DNA from 4 places in the Rhodoligotrophos defluvii genome. Region 4 is predicted to be linked to each of the others. Evidence: predicted binding sites of a transcription regulator. Region 4 holds the regulator's gene; each other region holds the start of a gene.
What was found. Region 4 encodes LexA, which represses DNA repair genes until DNA is damaged. Its sites were predicted from a motif close to TGTTCNNNNTGTGTTCNG; they were not measured.
Positions count from the first base shown of each region.

Region 1: a site for LexA is predicted at 2,678-2,695, ahead of uvrA (excinuclease ABC subunit UvrA). Genes of this name have one in related genera too.
Region 2: a site for LexA is predicted at 2,332-2,349, ahead of E4P09_RS18330 (YifB family Mg chelatase-like AAA ATPase). Genes of this name have one in related genera too.
Region 3: a site for LexA is predicted at 2,947-2,964, ahead of E4P09_RS26475 (ImuA family protein). Genes of this name have one in related genera too.

Region 1 is NZ_SZZM01000002.1:2,580-7,067, reverse strand. Features, by position in the region: gene uvrA (excinuclease ABC subunit UvrA) at 1-2,602, opposite strand, end outside; gene E4P09_RS09140 (single-stranded DNA-binding protein) at 3,074-3,550, shown strand; gene E4P09_RS09135 (hypothetical protein) at 3,851-4,279, shown strand; gene E4P09_RS09130 (isovaleryl-CoA dehydrogenase) at 4,375-4,488, shown strand, end outside.
Region 2 is NZ_SZZM01000004.1:250,276-254,763, forward strand. Features, by position in the region: gene rpsA (30S ribosomal protein S1) at 1-1,209, opposite strand, end outside; gene cmk ((d)CMP kinase) at 1,388-2,089, opposite strand; gene E4P09_RS18330 (YifB family Mg chelatase-like AAA ATPase) at 2,408-3,940, shown strand.
Region 3 is NZ_SZZM01000002.1:667,537-672,024, forward strand. Features, by position in the region: gene E4P09_RS12220 (error-prone DNA polymerase) at 1-238, opposite strand, end outside; gene E4P09_RS12225 (Y-family DNA polymerase) at 235-1,863, opposite strand; gene E4P09_RS26475 (ImuA family protein) at 1,745-2,707, opposite strand; gene E4P09_RS12235 (AAA family ATPase) at 2,989-4,488, opposite strand, start outside.
Region 4 is NZ_SZZM01000007.1:121,805-126,292, forward strand. Features, by position in the region: gene recA (recombinase RecA) at 216-1,289, shown strand; gene lexA (transcriptional repressor LexA) at 1,729-2,436, shown strand; gene E4P09_RS23145 (hypothetical protein) at 3,113-3,778, opposite strand; gene E4P09_RS23150 (50S ribosomal protein L11 methyltransferase) at 4,374-4,488, shown strand, end outside.

The sequences.
Region 1 (4,488 bases), on a different contig from region 4:
GGCCTGTGGCACGCCGCGACAGCTCCTTGGCGAGCTTGACGCGCTGCGCCTCGCCGCCGGAGAGGGTGGTGGCCTGCTGTCCCACCTTGATATAGCCAAGACCGACGCGGTCGAGCGTTTCCATCTTCTCGCGCACGGCCGGCACGGCCTTGAAGAACTCCTTCGCCTCGGCCACCGTCATGTCGAGCACATCGGAGATGGACTTGCCCTTGAACTTCACCTCCAGGGTCTCGCGGTTGTAGCGGTGCCCGTGGCAGACGTCGCAGGTGACATAGACGTCCGGCAGGAAATGCATCTCGATCTTGATCAGACCGTCGCCCTGGCAGGCCTCGCAGCGCCCGCCCTTGACATTGAAGGAGAAGCGCCCCGGCTGGTAACCGCGGGCCTTTGCCTCGGGCAGGCCGGCAAACCATTCGCGGATCGGCGTGAAGGCGCCGGTATAGGTGGCCGGATTTGACCGGGGCGTGCGGCCGATCGGCGACTGGTCGATATCGATGATCTTGTCCAACAGTTCGAGCCCGTCGATCCGGTCGTGGGCGCCCGGCTGCTCGCGGCTGCTCATCAGCTTGCGCGCGGCTGCGCGGTACAGCGTGTCGATGGTGAAGGTCGACTTGCCGGAGCCCGAGACGCCGGTGACGCAGGTGAAGAGGCCGAGCGGGATTTCAGCGCTCACATTCTTCAGGTTGTTCGAGCGTGCGCCCACCACCTTGAGCATTCTGTTCTTGCTCGGCTTGCGCCGCTGGCGCGGCACGGGAACCTGCATCATGCCGGTGAGATATTGGCCGGTGAGGCTATGGGGCGAGGCCATGACCTGCTCGGGCGTGCCCTGGGCCACGATCTCGCCGCCATGCACGCCCGCGCCCGGGCCGATATCCACGACATGGTCGGCCAGGCGGATCGCATCCTCGTCATGCTCGACCACGATTACCGTGTTGCCCAGGTCGCGCAGGCGCTTGAGCGTGTCGAGCAGCCGCGCATTATCGCGCTGATGCAGGCCGATCGAGGGCTCGTCGAGCACATAGAGCACCCCGGTGAGCCCGGAACCGATCTGGCTCGCCAGCCTGATGCGCTGGCTCTCGCCGCCGGAAAGGGTGCCGGAATTGCGCGAGAGCGTGAGGTAATCCAGACCCACGTCCACCAGGAACCGCAGCCGCTCCCGGATCTCCTTGAGGATGCGTCCGGCGATCTCCTGCTGCTTGGGCGTGAACGAGACCTCGATCGAATCGAACCAGGCCTGCGCCTCGCGAATGGATTTTTCCGTGGCTTGGCCGATATGCAGGCCTGCGATCTTGACCGCGAGCGCCTGTGGCTTCAGGCGATAGCCCCCGCACGCTTCGCAGGGGTGATCCGATTGGAAGCGCGAGAGCTCCTCACGCACCCAGGATGATTCCGTTTCGTGCCAGCGGCGCTCGATATTGGTGACGACCCCTTCGAAGACCTTATGGGTCTTGTAGCTGCGCACGCCGTCATTATAGACGAAGGTGATTTCTTCCGGCGCCGAACCGTAGAGGATCACATTGCGCACGCTCTCCGGCAGCTCTTGCCAGGGCGTGTCCATGCTAACGCCGTAATGCTTGGCGAGGGCCTCGAGGGTCTGCACGTAATAAGGGGAGGTATTGCCGGTTCTCGCCCATGGCAGCACGGCGCCGCGGCGCAGGGAAAGGCTGGGGTCCGGCACGACGAGCTCGCCCTCGAACTTGAGTTCCGTTCCCAGTCCGTCGCAGCGCGGGCAGGCGCCATACGGGTTGTTGAAGGAGAAGAGCCGCGGCTCGATCTCATCGATGGTGAAGCCCGACACCGGGCAGGCGAAGCGCTCGGAGAACGTCACCCGGCGCGGATTGCCCCGTTCGTCCCTTTCATCCGCATGTTCGGCGATGGCGATGCCGTCGGCGAGGCCGAGCGCGGTCTGCAGGCTGTCCGCCAGCCGGCCGGCAATGTCCGGGCGCACGACGATTCGGTCGACCACCACGTCGATATCGTGCTTGAACTTCTTGTCCAAGGCGGGCGCATCTTCGATCTCATGGAACTCGCCATCGATCTTGACCCGCTGGAAACCCTGCTTCTGCAGCTCCGCCAACTCTTTCCTGTACTCGCCCTTGCGGCCGCGCACAACGGGGGCGAGCAGATACAGCCGTGTGCCTTCCGGCATCTCCAGGATGCGGTCGACCATCTGAGAAATGGTCTGGCTCTCGATGGGAAGCCCGGTCGCGGGGGAATAGGCAATGCCAACCCGCGCGAACAGCAGCCGCATATAGTCATAAATCTCGGTCACCGTGCCGACGGTGGAGCGTGGATTGCGCGAGGTGGTCTTCTGCTCGATGGAGATGGCGGGCGAGAGCCCGTCGATCTGATCGACATCGGGCTTCTGCATCATCTCGAGGAACTGTCGCGCATAGGCCGACAGCGATTCCACATAGCGACGCTGGCCCTCCGCATAGATCGTGTCGAAAGCGAGGGACGACTTGCCGGAACCCGACAGCCCGGTGAACACGATCAGCTTGTCGCGCGGAAGCTCGAGCGAGATGTTCTTGAGGTTGTGCTCCCGCGCGCCCTGGATGGACAGGACCTTACGCGAAGAGGAGGGGCCAAGATCGTTGCTCATGGGTGTGACATTTCCACAAGGCGACGACAGGCCGTGCTTGTCGCCCTGACAGCGCTCCGCCCGCCGGATTGCGGTTGGAACAATACAAGAACAAAATTCCCGATGGACGTCAATGGTGCATGTTGCGACCGTTGCGCCGCTGGAACGTAGTGGCCCGGCCTGGCTTTGGCAATGCGGCCTTTCGGAGACGGCGCCGCGTCGCGAGAGTTCAGGCTGCAGGGACAATGCAAGTCATTCAAAAGAAACGCCGACCTGTTTCTTCCGACGACGGCGGATTGTGTGAGTTTTCCCCAGACGCAAAATGCCGTTCAGGAAAAGCATTGCGTGAGGAAGCAGGATGTCATAGAACAAAAAGGAAACAAATGCGCGGATGGGGGCCTTCCTGTGGGAACAGGGGACCGGGGGTGGTGAATGCCCGGCAAGCGCGCTAGGGTGGCGGCAAACAGGACGTGTGCCGAAAGGAGAAGTCTCATGGCAGGTTCGGTGAACAAGGTGATCCTCATCGGCAATCTCGGAAAGGATCCCGAAATCCGGCACACCAAGGATGGTCGCCCGGTCGCGTCGTTCAGCCTGGCGACGACGGAGAATTGGCGCGACCGCCAGAGCGGCGAACGCAAGGAGCGGACGGAGTGGCACAACATCGTGATCTTCAGCGAGGGCTTGTGCAAGGTTGCCGAGCAATACCTGAAGAAGGGGTCCAAGGTTTATGTGGAAGGGCAGCTGCAGACCCGGAAATGGCAGGATCAGAACGGCAATGACCGCTACACCACCGAGGTGGTGCTCCAAGGTTTCAACGCGACTTTGACGATGCTGGATGGTCGACCGGGAGCGGGAGGGGATGTGCAGGACATTGCCGGCGACTTCGGCCGTTCCGGCCCGATGGATCGCGGCCAGCGCCGTCCTGCGCAGAGCTTCTCCGAAGAGCTTGACGACGAGGTGCCGTTCTAATCCTTTGCTTGAGCGTTGATCTTTGCCGAAAACCGGTTCCCAACGTTTTGCTACCCGCGGACCTTCGGTTCGGGGATCACGCTAACGGCGCGCATCTGCCGAGGGCTTTGATCTTCGGTCGCGACGGGGCGACCCAGACGCGTTGCCCAAGCCTCATATTGGTTTCTGCTAACCTTTTCATTGGACGATCAGGCGCATAGTCGGTTTGGGTTGGGTGCTCAGGCTGGCATGCGATTGTCGAGACGATGGGAGTTGGGCATGCGCTGTGCCGTTCTCTTGGTCATGTTGATGCTTGGTCCAATGAACGCTGCGGTGGCTCAGCAGGCAGCCGGCGGACAGCCGGAAGCAGAGCTGTCGTCAGGGCAGGCCGCTGCGCAGGCGCCCGACCGGCGGGCAGGGGCGAGCTCGCAGCCGACACCTGCTGCACTGCCCGCTCAGCCCATGACCGGCCGGATGCTGAGGGCGCTGTTCCCTGGCAAGTTCGAGGCCGTGTGGAAGAACCGGCGCACGCTTATCATCGGTGCGGACGCGGACGGACGGCTGAAGGGTTACTCGGACGGCAAGTATGATGCCGGACGATGGGAAATCAGCGGCAACAAGCTCTGCATCTCCTTCGCGGTGTGGACGGGCGGAGATCGCAAATGTGGCGAGGTCTATCGCGGCGATGGCTGGTTCATGGGGCTGTTGAACAAGAAGGGCGAGGCTCATCTGCGGTTCAGGAAGCGCTAAGCCCCGCGGCCTGGGGATGATCTTCATTTCGCTTGATACGGCTGGCGAGGGTCGCTAGGCGGGATTAGACTTGCTTTCCGCGTCTGGAGGTCACGATGCGTCCCAACGATTTCCGATCGCTCGATTTCGGGCTGGGCGACACAGCCGACATGCTGCGCGATACGGTTCGCGCCTTCGCGGCGGACGAGATCGCGCCCATAGCCGCTGCC
Region 2 (4,488 bases), on a different contig from region 4:
GTGCACCATGCCATCCACATCGCCGTCGAGCCCGATGAACAGGCCGAATTCGGTGATGTTCTTGATCTCGCCCTCGACCGTGCTGCCGACCGGATATTTCTCCGCGAAGGAATCCCACGGGTTGGGCAGGCACTGCTTGAGGCCCAGCGAGATGCGGCGCTTGTTCGGGTCGACCTCGAGAACCATCACCTCGACTTCCTGGCTGGTGGACAGGATCTTGCCGGGATGGACGTTCTTCTTGGTCCAACTCATCTCCGAGACGTGGACGAGGCCTTCCACCCCCTCCTCCAACTCGACGAAGGCGCCGTAGTCGGTGATGTTGGTGACGGTGCCGGTGACCTTCATGCCCACCGGATACTTCGCCTCAACACCTTCCCACGGATCCTTGTCCAGCTGCTTCATGCCGAGGCTGATGCGCTGGGTGTCGGAGTTGATCTTGATGATCTGCACCTTGACCGTCTGGCCCACCGTGAGCACGTCGGCGGGGTGATTGACCCGCTTCCACGAGATGTCGGTGACGTGCAGGAGGCCGTCGATGCCGCCCAGATCGACGAAGGCGCCGTAGTCGGTGATGTTCTTGACCACGCCCTCGACCACCTGGCCCTCAGACAGGCTCTGCACCAGCTCCGAACGCTGCTCGGCGCGGGTCTCCTCGAGAACCGCGCGGCGCGACACGACGATATTGCCGCGGCGCTTGTCCATCTTCAGGATCTGGAACGGCTGCGGCACGTTCATCAGCGGCGCGATGTCGCGGATCGGGCGGATGTCGACCTGGCTGCCGGGCAGGAAGGCCACGGCCCCGCCCAGGTCCACCGTGAACCCGCCCTTCACGCGGCCGAAAATATTGCCTTCCACGCGCTCATTGGCCTCGAAGGACTTCTCGAGCCGGATCCATGCCTCTTCGCGGCGCGCCTTCTCGCGCGAGAGCACCGCCTCGCCCATAGCGTTCTCGACGCGCTCGAGATAGACCTCGACCTCGTCGCCGACGTGCAGCTGATCCTCCTTGCCCGCGGTCATGAACTCCTTGAGGGGCACCCGCCCCTCGGTCTTCAGCCCGACATCGATGATGGCGAAGTCATTCTCGATCGAAACGACGCGGCCCTTGACCACGCTGCCTTCAGCAAAATCGGTGCTGCCGAAGCTTTCAGCCAGCAGTGCTTCGAAATCTTCCCGCGACGGGTGGAGCGAAGCAGCGTTTGCGTCAGTCATAAATCCTCATTCCAGTGACATTGCCCGGCTCGGGCAATCGGGTTTGCCCGCGGTAAGCCGCAGGACTTCCCATTCTGCTTCGCGGCCGCGGCGGGCCGCCTCGCACCAACGGGCTTGAACACTCACATCCTGTTCCGAATGCCCCTGCACGCCAGGGGCCAAGGGGTTTCGGAAAAGCTCAAGGGCGCGCCGGGCTCGCCGACACACCCAATCCCTTTCGCCGCGCGATGATGTCGACGGCCTGCCTGAACGCGGTTTCTATATCCAATTCCGTCGTGTCCAGCAAGACCGCGTCCTCCGCCTGCCTCAATGGCGCTTGGGCCCGGTTGCAGTCGCGCGCGTCACGATCCCTGAGCTCGGCCAGGACCGCCTCATATGTTATGCGCTCACCACGCGATTGCAACTCGGCATGACGGCGCCTGGCACGCTCCTCCACGCTGGCGGTCACGAAAAACTTCACGTCCGCCGCGGGGCAGACGACGGTGCCGATGTCGCGTCCGTCGAGCACCGCCCCCTCCTTGTCGTCCGGCGGCGAGGCGGCGAAGTTGCGCTGATAGTCCAGAAGCGCCGCGCGCACCTTCGGCATGGCCGCGACCACCGAGGCAACCCGCCCCACGGCCGTGCTGCGTAGCTCGTTCTCCTCGATCTTGGTCGCGCCGATCTGTCCCACCGCGAGCACCACCGCATCCTCGTCCGTCTCGTTGATCCCCGCGCGCAGCACGATCGCGGCCACGGCCCGATAGAGCGCGCCCGTGTCGAGATGGGCCAAATCGAAGGCCTGCGCCAGCTTGCGCGCCAAGGTGCCCTTGCCGCTGGCCGCTGGCCCGTCGAGGGCGATCACGAGCTTGCGCGCCTTTGGTGCCTTTGCCTCATTGCTCATCGAACAGCCCACCTCGGCGAAGGGATTTGCGTCCGGTCCAGCCGGTTTCCCACGTCTTCTAGAGCATTTTCGAGCGAAGTGGATACCGGTTCGCGTGAAGAAAATGCGACCAGGCAAGAACCTAGAGTGCTTCCGCGATCCGAAGAAGAGCGGAAGCGCTCTAGACAGAGGGCGCAGCGCTGTCGAGCCCGCCCCCGCGCTTGGCCCGATGTGCCGCGCGCGGACGTTCAGCGGACAGAGCATGTTCGCTTTTTGTTCTTGCATCGGCGCAGGGATTTGTTTACGATCCGCGTCAGTCGCTGTTCCGGGGGAAGTCCAGTGATCGCGCATGTCAGCACCGTCGCCTTCCAGGGCATAGAGGCCGTTCCGGTCGATGTACAGGTGCAGATCTCGCCGGGCTTTGTCGGCTTCACCATCGTCGGGCTGGCCGACAAGGCCGTGGCGGAGAGCCGCGAGCGGGTGCGCTCGGCTCTGATGGCGGTGGGCCTCGCGCTGCCGCCGAAGCGCATCACCGTCAATCTCGCACCGGCCGACCTGCCCAAGGAAGGCAGCCATTACGACCTGCCGATCGCCTTGGGGCTGCTCGCCGCCATGGGCGTGCTGCCGGTTGAAGCGCTGTCGCGTTATGTGGTGCTGGGGGAACTTTCGCTGGATGGTTCCATCAGCACGGTGGCGGGCACGCTGCCGGCTGCCGTCGCCGCCAATGCCGGCGGCCAGGGCGTCATCTGCCCGAAGTCGTGCGGTCCGGAAGCGGCCTGGGCCAGCGACGGCATGGACATTCTGGCGCCGGAAAGCTTGATCCAGCTGGTCAATCACTTCAAGGGCAGCCAGATGCTGTCGCGGCCGGCCGTGGCCTATGCGGAAGACGGCGGCCGTCTGCCCGACCTGCGCGACATCAAGGGGCAGGAAAGCGCCAAGCGGGCGCTCGAGGTTGCCGCGGCGGGCGGGCACAACATGCTGATGATCGGGCCGCCGGGTGCCGGCAAGTCGATGCTCGCGCAGCGCTTGCCGTCGATCCTGCCGCTCATGAGCCCGCGCGAGATGCTGGAGGTGAGCATGGTCGCGTCGGTGGCGGGCGAGCTTGCGGGCGGCCGCCTGGGCCGGCGGCGGCCGTTCCGGGCGCCGCATCATTCCGCGAGCCAGGCGGCGCTGGTCGGGGGCGGCTTGCGGGCACGGCCCGGCGAAATGAGCCTTGCCCATAACGGCGTGCTGTTTCTGGACGAGCTGCCGGAGTTTCAGACGCGGGTGCTTGAGGCCTTGCGGCAGCCGCTGGAAACGGGCGAGGTGGTGGTGGCGCGCGCGAACCATCACATCACCTATCCCGCGCGGTTCCAGCTGATTGCGGCGATGAACCCGTGCCGCTGCGGACGGGCAGGCGAGCCGGGCCACAGCTGCGCGCGAGGCCTGCGCTGCGCGGCCGAGTACCAGGCGCGCCTCTCGGGGCCGCTGCTCGACCGCATTGACATCGTGCTCGACGTGGCTCCGGTGCAGATCAGCGATCTGTCGCTGCCTCCGCCGCGCGAGGGTTCGGCCGACGTGGCGGAGCGGGTGGCCATGGCGCGTGCCCTTCAGCTGGAGCGGTTCGCGAGGCTCGACGCCCGTCACTTGCGCACCAATGCGGAGGCGGAGGGCGAGCTGCTGGAGGCCATGATCGATCTGGACCGCGCCGGCCAGCGGCTCCTGCAGGATGTGGCGGAGCGCATGGGCCTGTCGGCGCGCGGCTATCATCGGGTGCTGAAGCTGGCCCGCACCCTGGCCGATCTCGATGGCGGCGGAAAGATGGCGCGCAGCCATATCGCGGAGGCGTTGAGCTATCGAAACGAGATGCGGCCGCTAAGGCTGGCCGCCTGAAAGGCGATCTGCCGGCTGCGCCTCTTGGTGATGAGCGATGATGGCGTGCTTCCCACATCAGGCGCGGGCCGCACGTGCATGATGTTGCCATTGAAGGCCGTCCGAGTGGCGCGTTCCACATCCGGTCGCACGCGCGGCAGTTGTCCTGCCTCAAAATCGGCCGGACAAGATCATGCGAGTGCTCGTTAAATTTTGAATACAGATGCTCGCCAGTATCACGTCTTTGAATTTCTCGGGTTTGAGCTCCTGGAAACCGAAATATATTGCACGTGACGTTCTCGGGTGCCCATATCCGGCCAAGAATGATATGGTCGTGCAATCTTCGTAGGTTTGCGATTGACAGTTGAACGAGGGACATCGGCGCCATCTCTTCTGCCCCGGACCGTGCCGCAGGGCCATTCGCGTTCGGGCACGCCTCATCGCGAGGAGGCGGGCGCGGGCGGTGCCGGGGATTGGGGCGGATCTCGTCTCCCACCTGGACGGCTGTTCAATTCTGTTGCGCCGGGGCCGGTCGAGGACGTGCCCGGCAGCGCGTCCCTGAGCGGGGC
Region 3 (4,488 bases), on a different contig from region 4:
CCGCCAGCTTGAGACCGCAGGAGACCCCCTGTTCACGCAGGAGGAATTCGCGCAGCATCTTCACCGCCGTATGGGCGCGCACAACGCCGGCCACCGTGTTGCGGTCGGCAATACCGATGCCGTTCTGTCCAAGCGTACAGGCCTGCTGCACCAGCTCATGCGGGTGAGAGGCGCCGTGCAGGAACGAGAAGTTCGACGCGCAGGCAAGCTCCGCATAAGCCTGGGCTGCGGCGCTCATGCGAAAATCCCGTGCAGATACCAGCGGGGCCGGCCGGTCTCCCGTTCATAGAGGCCCTCGCGATAAAGCCAGAAGCGATGGCCCTCCTGGTCCTCGATGCGAAAATAATCGCGGGTCAAGCTTTTGCCCTCCTCATCGGTGTCGCCCTCGCGCCGCCACCATTCGGGCGCGATCCGGGCCGGCCCTTCCGCTGCCACCACCTCGTGCAGGATGCGCCGCCAGCGGAACTGCTTGGGCGGCCCGTCCGGCACCTCGGCCATGGTCTCCACCGGCTCGGGCGGGTCGAACAGGCGCAAAGGCAGCTGGGGCTCGCGGGCGCCAGACCTCTCGGCCAGGGCCGCTCCGGCCAGGGCAGCCTCCGCCGGCGCGATGGCCGGCAGCAGCCTCACCCGGCGTTCGGGGATATGGCTGTCCTGCGGCACGAAGCGCAGCACATGGCTCTCGCCGAACCGGGCGGACAGGCGGTCGATCAGCGCGGCCACCGCCTCGTCCTCCCGCGTGCGGCCGTCAAAGCCGATCTGCGCCGCATCGGCCTGTTCCGTGGCGCAGGCGGCCAGGCGGATCACATCGAAGCCGAAGCCCGCATCGATCGGGTCCGCCAGAGAGGCAAGCCGCTCCGCGAACAGCCGGGTGATCGCCCCGGCATCGCGCAGCGGGCGCCCGGCCGAGACGGCGATATGGCGCACATCCCCGTCCGCCCGGAAGAAGCTGGCCTCGAAACCGCGGCCACCTGCCCCGTCCCGTTCCAGCAAGGCGCCGAGTTCCTCCGCAAGCCCGTTCAGGGTGGCCGAGATGTCCTCGGCACGCACCACCGGTTCGGCAAAGCGGCGCTCGGCCATGAAGGCGGGCACCGGCCGGCGCGGCGAGATCGGGTGGTCCATCTCGCCGAGCACGCGGGCAAGCCGCTCCGCCACATCCTTGCCGAACCGGGCCACCAACGGATTGCGCGGCCTATCCTCAAGATCGGCAATGGTCTTGAGCCCCGCCCGGCTCAGAGCCAGCACCAGGTCCGGCGCAATGCCCAGCGCCGCCACCGGCAGAGGCCGCAAGGCCGTCGCCTCGCGGCCCGGCGCCAGAATGCCGCCTCTGGCGAAACGGGCCAGCGCCCGGGCCGCATCGGGCGTTCCGGCAATGGCGCTGAAGCTCGTGAAGCCCATGGCCTGCAGACGCCTGGCCACATCATCCCGCAGCACCGCCTCGCCGCCGAAGAGATGCGCGCAGCCGGTGATGTCGAGCATCACCCCGTCCGTCCCATCCAGCCCCACCAGCGGCGTATAGCGGATGCACCAGTCGGCAATCCGCTCCAGCGCGGCCTGATCCGCCGCCGGGTCCTCGTCCACCGTGGCGACATCGGCCACCCGGGCGCGCGCATCCGCCAGGGTCAGGCCCGGATGAAGCCCCAAGCCCAGGGCCGCCTGATCCGCATGGGCAATGCGCAGCGCATTCTTGGCTCGTGTCAGCACCACCAGCGGGCGCCTGCCGCTCCTGGCGCCAATGCCCCGGTCCTCAGCCGGCCCGGCGCCAGACGAGCGGCGCAACCGGGCCTCCCGGTGCAGCCGGTCGGTCGGCAGGAAGGGCAGCCACAGCGCGAGATAGCGCCGGTTCCTGGAAAATGAGTCGCTCACAGTTCCACTCCACATGCCAGCATCGTGGCGGAAAGCCGGCCCGGTGCCGCAACAGGTCCAGCCGGAAGGCCGGCAAGCCCGGCCCGAACAGGGCCGATGCCGGCGCGCCCATCGGCGCTTCCTTTCCGATCACATCCTTTAGGCTGAGCTCCGGCGGGCCAGAGCGCAGGGCCGCAACGGACCAGCGGCTCAAGGCGGCGCTGGGCTGGGCTTGCCCCATGATGCGGATCAGGAACACGCTCACCCGCGAGCGTGCCGCCGCGCGGGCGAGCTTCTGCGTTGCCCGCAGATCGAGCGCCTTGGGGTTCCCCCACAGCTCGATCACCACGGCCCCCAAAGCCGAGCACCGCAGCGCCTCATGCCCGGCCCGCAAGGCCTGGAGCCCATCGCGCAGCCGCACCAGGACCATCTTCTCCGGCGAAAGGCCGAATTCCTGGAGCCCGGGCCCATAGAGCTCGCCATATTCGCGGGCCACCATGTCCTGGCGCACCCATAGAATAGGCCGGTCGGCCCCGCTTGCCCGGCAGGCAAGGCCCAGGCCGAAGGCAGCGGCCGCAACCCCATCGGCCGCGCGGGCCCCAAACACCTCGTGCAACGCGCCCCGCGGCAGCCCGCCGCCGATCGCCTCATCGATATGAGGCATCCCGAAGGATACCTTGCCCGCCTCATCCTGCGCATCCAGTCCGGGAGCGGCCGTGCCGATAGCAGACCTTGCCGCATGCTTCCGCATGGAAGCGATCAGCGCGCCAAAGCCATGCTTGGGCTTCCTCCGGCCGGCCAAAGCACCACGGCGCTGATCTCCCCACAGCCTGGCCTCGCGCGGCGAGGGGGCGGCACCCAGCACATGCCTGATGCCCTGAACCGGGCGGGACGCTTCAATCTCTCTATCCGGGTGAGGTGCTCCAATCTCTATACCCAGGCGGGGCGCTCCAATCTCTATACCCGGACAGGGGACCTCAATCTCTGTATCATGTGCTGGATCAATCTCTGTATCATGTGCCGGACCACTCCAAGTGGCTGCCTCGATTTCGGCCAAACACCGCCGCAGCCCGGCAAGCGTTTCATGCTTGGCAGACATTCTCGTGTTCCTATTTTGTTCTAGTAAACGCGCAAGACCGGAAAGAGTCAATCCAGTCCCTGAACTATCGACAGGGTATTGCCGCCGAGCCGCGAAAAAGTCCGCATGCGGCATGTCAGCACGATGACCTGCTGTCTGCGGCCCGCCCGGTTCAGGGCATCGAACATGCGCTCGATGCGGTCGTCGTCGGAATAGACCAGCGCGTCGTCGAGCACGATCGGCACCTCATGCCCCCGCTCGGCCAACATGGCGCCCATGGCCAGCCGCACCAGCACCGCGATCTGCTCCTGGGTGCCGGCGGAAAGGCGGTCGAACCCCTCCGCCTCCGGGCCGGCCCGCTTGAGCCCGGCCACCGCAAAGCCGTCGCCTAGGGCGAGCTCCGCTGCGGGGAACACATCGTTCACCAGCGGCCGCAAATGCCGCTGCAGCGGCGCATGCAGCCGGTCGCGCTGCGCCTTGTAGCAATCCTCGATCGTATCGCGCAGCAGCTGCAGGCTGGCCGCCCGCGCCCATTGCCGCTCCACCTCGCGCATCTCCAGATCCCGCTGCGCCCTTAATGTTTCCACCTTCTCGCCGATGCCGTCGCCGCCCGCGCTCTGGATCTGCCCTTCCAGATGGGCGATCTCCCGGTCGAGCTGCGCAATCTGCGCCTTGCGGTTTTCGAGCGCCTCTTCCAGCCGCGTCACCCGGATCCGCAGCCGCTCGCATTCCTCCGGCGAAGGCGCCGAGCGCCGCTGCGCTTCCAGGGCCGCCACCTTGAGGCGGTGCGCCTCGTCCGCCCGGTGGCAGGCCTCCTGCAATTCGCCAAGCCGCTGGTCGCGCTCTTCATCGGGAAGCACCGCCAGATCGGCGGCGAACCTGTTGCGGATTTCCGCTTCGGTGCCCTGCAATCGCCCGCGCTGGTCGGCAATGCCGGCCAGGATCTCGTTCTGCGCCGCCAGCATCCCGTCCAGGCTTGCCCGTTTGCGCCGGATCTCGTCCCGCCCCTGCTGGACGGCAGCCTGCCGCCGCTCCAGATCCTCGGGCGATGACAGGGCGACCAAACCAAGCTCCGACAAGGTCCGAGCAAGGCTCGCCTCGATGTCCTCGATCTCGCGGCCGACCCGCTCGGCGGCGGCCGCTGCCGTTTCCTGGCCGAGGCCCAGCCCCTTTGCCTCCGCCTGCAGGCTGCGCGCCTCCACCTCCAGCTCCTGCCGGCGGGCCCGGTCCGCGCGCAATGCATCCGCATCCGCGAAATCGAGCTCGGCCAATAGGGCCGCCAAATCGGCCTGCAGCGCTTGCTGCTTCTTGCGGTCGGCCGCGAGGCTCGCCATGGCCGGCATTATCGTGATGGTCGCGATCTCGCCACCATCGCCCCCCACCTTGATGGTCATCGGCTCCAGCGCCGAACGGTGCAAGGCGCCGTCCACAGCGGCGCCATCGAGTTGGATGAGACCAGCCCCCGCCGGCCCCGGCATGATCGACACCTGGGGCGCTGCGGCCATGAGCCGGGCCGAGATCATCTCGAGATCGCGCTCGATCTCATCCAACCTGGCAATCACCGCCGT
Region 4 (4,488 bases):
CTCTCTCCCCACTGGCGTCTGATTGTACTTGCAGCGCCCCTCGAACCGGCACCCGACCCCGTTCACGGGATTTCCACAAGAACCACCCATCCCATGGGAGCTGCTCCGGCGAAGGGACTTGTCAACAGAACAAAAATGAAACAAAATGCGTACACTTGCGGGGTGCACGCGGTTCCGTTGCGCGGCACAGACGCATGTGAAATAAGGAGCGCCAGATGTCGAGACCAGAATTACGGGTGATCGAGAGCGGGGCGATGGACAAGCAAAAGGCGCTCGAAGCGGCCCTCGGACAGATCGAGCGGCATTTCGGCAAGGGCTCCGTCATGAAGCTCGGGCAGGGCGACAAGGCGGTGGAGACCGAAGCCGTCTCGACCGGCTCGCTGGGGCTCGACATCGCGCTCGGCATCGGCGGCCTGCCGCGGGGCCGGGTGATCGAGATCTTCGGACCGGAATCGTCGGGCAAGACCACGCTCGCGCTTCACACGGTCGCCGAGGCGCAGAAGCGCGGCGGCATTTGTGCGTTCATCGACGCCGAGCATGCGCTTGATCCGGTCTATGCGCGCAAGCTGGGGGTCAATCTCGACGAGTTGCTGATTTCGCAGCCGGATACGGGCGAGCAGGCGCTGGAGATCGCCGATACGCTGGTGCGCTCGGGCGCCATCGAGGTCCTGGTCATCGATTCGGTCGCCGCGCTCACGCCCAAGGCCGAGCTCGACGGCGAAATGGGCGAAAGCCTGCCCGGTCTGCAGGCACGTCTGATGAGTCAGGCGCTGCGCAAGCTCACGGGCTCGATTTCCAAGTCCAATTGCATGGTGATCTTCATCAATCAGATTCGGATGAAGATCGGCGTCATGTTCGGCAATCCCGAGACCACCACGGGCGGCAACGCGCTCAAGTTCTACGCCTCGGTGCGTCTGGATATCCGCCGGATCGGCGCGATCAAAGACCGGGACAGCGTGGTGGGGAACCAGACTCGGGTAAAGGTGGTCAAGAACAAGGTGGCGCCGCCGTTCAAGCAGGTGGAGTTCGACATCATGTATGGCGAGGGCATTTCCAAGACGGGCGAATTGCTCGATCTCGGTGTCACCGCCGGCATCATCGAGAAGTCCGGCTCCTGGTTCTCCTATAATTCGGAGCGAATCGGGCAGGGGCGGGAGAACGCCAAGAGTTTTCTAAAGGCCAACCCGGACATTGCGGCGCAGATCGAGCAGGCAATCCGGAGCAATGCGGGGCTGGTGGCGAGCTCGCTCTTGCGGGGCGAGGAGAGCGACGCGGTCGATCTCGATTGAGCAGCCCGCCCGGGCTTGGGGCTGTTGCCGATCACGCCGGTCCAAGCGGCGGGATGATGCTCGTGAGGTCGGGTGCTGCCGTGCGGGCGCCCCCGATCGTGGTTGTGTTTCGGTCGTTGGTTGCTCATGTCACGACCGCCGGTCTTTTCGGGCCGACCGGCGTCGGGCGGATGCTGATCGGCTCCGGACGGTTCGGCTCGATCTCTTGCGACATGCCGATGGTTGACCCGCCCGCCCCTTATTGCGGATCTCCCTGTGCTGGGGCCGCCAGACCGTGGGCGGGATTGGGCAGCTTTCAAGGCTTCGAGCCTGCAAATTTACGCCGCCTTAACCTTGCCGAACATATATAGAACGCGTATAAGGGTTTCGTCTTTGTTCTCTTTCGAGTCGGCGGCCGTTTTCAAATCGTTCGCCGCTCGCCAGCCGGGATTGGCCTGATATGCTGACGCGCAAGCAACACGAGCTTCTGATGTTCATTCACGAGCGCCTCAAGGAAGCTGGTGTGCCGCCTTCGTTCGAGGAGATGAAGGAGGCGCTGGACCTGCGGTCCAAATCCGGCATTCACCGCCTGATCACCGCTCTGGAAGAGCGGGGCTTCATTCGCCGTTTGCCGCACCGGGCACGGGCGCTCGAAGTTGTCCGGCTGCCTGATAGCCATGCGGGCAGCCTGGGTTCGTCTGCACCCAAGCGCTTCAGCCCCAATGTGATCGAAGGATCTCTGGGGAAGGTGCGCCCCACGGCGGGCGGCGACAAGGACTCGCTGACCCCGGCCATCGTTCCGGTCATGGGGCGCATCGCGGCCGGCGTGCCGGTCGATGCGATTCAGGATCATACCCACAACATCGCCGTGCCGCCCGATCTCTTGGGAAGCGGCGAGCATTTCGCCTTAGAAGTCAGAGGCGATTCCATGGTCGATGCGGGTATACTGGAGGGTGACACGGTTCTTATCCGGCGCGCCGATCACGCCAATAACGGCGAGATCGTGGTTGCTCTGGTGGACCGGGAGGAGGCGACCCTCAAGCGGCTTCGGCGCAAGGGCGATTCCATCGCTCTGGAAGCCGCGAACCCGGCCTATGAGACCCGCATTTTCGGCCCCGACCGGGTGCGTATCCAGGGCAAGCTCGTCGCGCTGATCCGGCGGTATTAGGGCTGGGGATTGCCGCATTATGAGCTTTGGGGCGTGCGATGCCTTGTGCTCAAGGGAGGTAGCGAGATACCGCTGGCTTTCCGTCATGGCCTCTGTGTGGACTGCCGCGCGCGGCAGTGACGCAAGTTGCTGGTGTCGTTGGAAAAAAGGTCATGGCTTGGCTCCGCTGGGCCGTCAGGGCCAAAGCAGACACTGATGCGGGCTGCCGAGCAGCCTTCACAGTCCGCCCGTCGTATTCAACTCCCCGAGCGCAATCGAGAGGTGTGAGTCCGGCTCCATTAGGGAAGGGGCGCGGGGCCATCCCCACGCTCCTCAATTCGACGGGGCGTGGTCATTGGGGTGATCACCAGGCAAGGCCAACGATCTGCGCCAGGGAACCGGAGATCCACGAGGGGAACGCGGACACTGGTTTTCGGAGAAGGACTACGCCCAACGCGGGATTCGCAGGATTGGAGCGGGATGGCGGTTCAACGAACCATCATCCCGTTCTAGAGCTGTTCCGCTTTTCTTTGAATCGCGGAACCGCTTCAGGTTCTTGCTTGGTCGCATTTTCTTCACGCGAACCGGCATCCCCTTCGCTCGAGAATGCTTTGGGAATTGATCCCGGAGGGGAACAGGCAATTTGGGGAACGCGGGTCGCGAGCGCACCACGCGGGGTCACGCCGCCAATCGAGGCTCAGGCGAGAACCAGGAGATCCGACGTTCCCTCGGCGGCGTGAGCGGAATGAAATTCGCCATGGGTCTCCTCGCGGAGGTCACTCTCGTCGTTCTGCTTGGGCGTGCGGACGCGGCTTGCAAGGGCCATCGCCGAACAAGGGCGGCCGATGGCGTGAAGGCCGTCGCAAATCTTCTTAAGCAGGGCGGGATTGATCGGCAATTCGAGATGGGGATGATAGACAGGCATCCGCTCGGTGCTTTCATGTGCCGTCGCAGGCTGGGCGGGCAGGTCTGCACTTGTGGTTGCCGCTTCCTGCCGAGCTGTTTCCTCTTCAGGTTCGAGGCCTGACCATAGGACCAGCGCGGAGAGCATGGCCTCCGCAATCCCGGCATCTCCTGCGGATGGCAAAGCCTCGGCCGTCTCGTCTTCTTCGTTTGCGAAAGCCCTGTCGTCGGCGACTGCCAGGATCGCAGGCGCGACGAGCGGCAGCTGCTCGGGAATCGCGTTCTCATGCGATGGTTCCGCCGGGGCAAGCGGAAGCTCGACGGCGGTGGCGGTCTCGTTTGGCGCGCCCACGTGGTCTTGGTCGGCGTCGGAGCCGCCAAACAGGCTGAAGCCGAGCTTTACGAGCAGTCGAATGGGAAAGAACAACTCCGCGGCTGTAGCGAGTTGGTGCATCATCATTTGCGCTCCCGTTTAGGACGGGGGGAGCCAATAACTAGCCATTTGGGCAAGAAGGCGAAGGCATTGGATCGCTCCCATGGCCATGAAAGATGCCACAGGTGCCAAACTACACCCGGAACGCGAAGCCGCGTTGCCGGGCATCAAAGAAAATGATCCCGGCGAACGCGTACAGCCTCCGTGTCCAATCAGATCAACGGCCAGATGTCGATAAAGGGAAGCTTATCCCACATCGGGAGCCCCGGTCCGCATGCGCCGGCATCGCCGGCCGCGGCCTCTTCGGTTTGCCGGCACGATGGTGTTTCATCGGCCGGCGCCGTCGCGCGCCGCCACTCCGTGATGACTCTTCCCAACACTGTGATGGGGATTAAGCCAAGCATAGTTTCGCACTCCACTGAGATTGCCACTGGGCAAAATCTCGGCGGGCGCTGTGGCAACAAGCTGAGCTGAATGCTGCGGAAGCTTGGCATGGCCCAGTTGCGGGCACTCAGCTGTCGCTCTGCTGTGCGGCGCATGCGCCGGGCCGGCAAGCCACATCGCGCTCTTCGAAAGCTTGATCGAGGCCAAACGGCGGGCCATAAGCGCCTCGATGCATGTGTTGACCGTCAGCAATCTGCCATTGGACGAGGCTCATCGGCTGGCCGATGAGATGGACCTGCTCGAGCCGGCCCCAGTTTCGGTGTCGCTGGTGGAGGAGGCGGACGAAGTGTGCT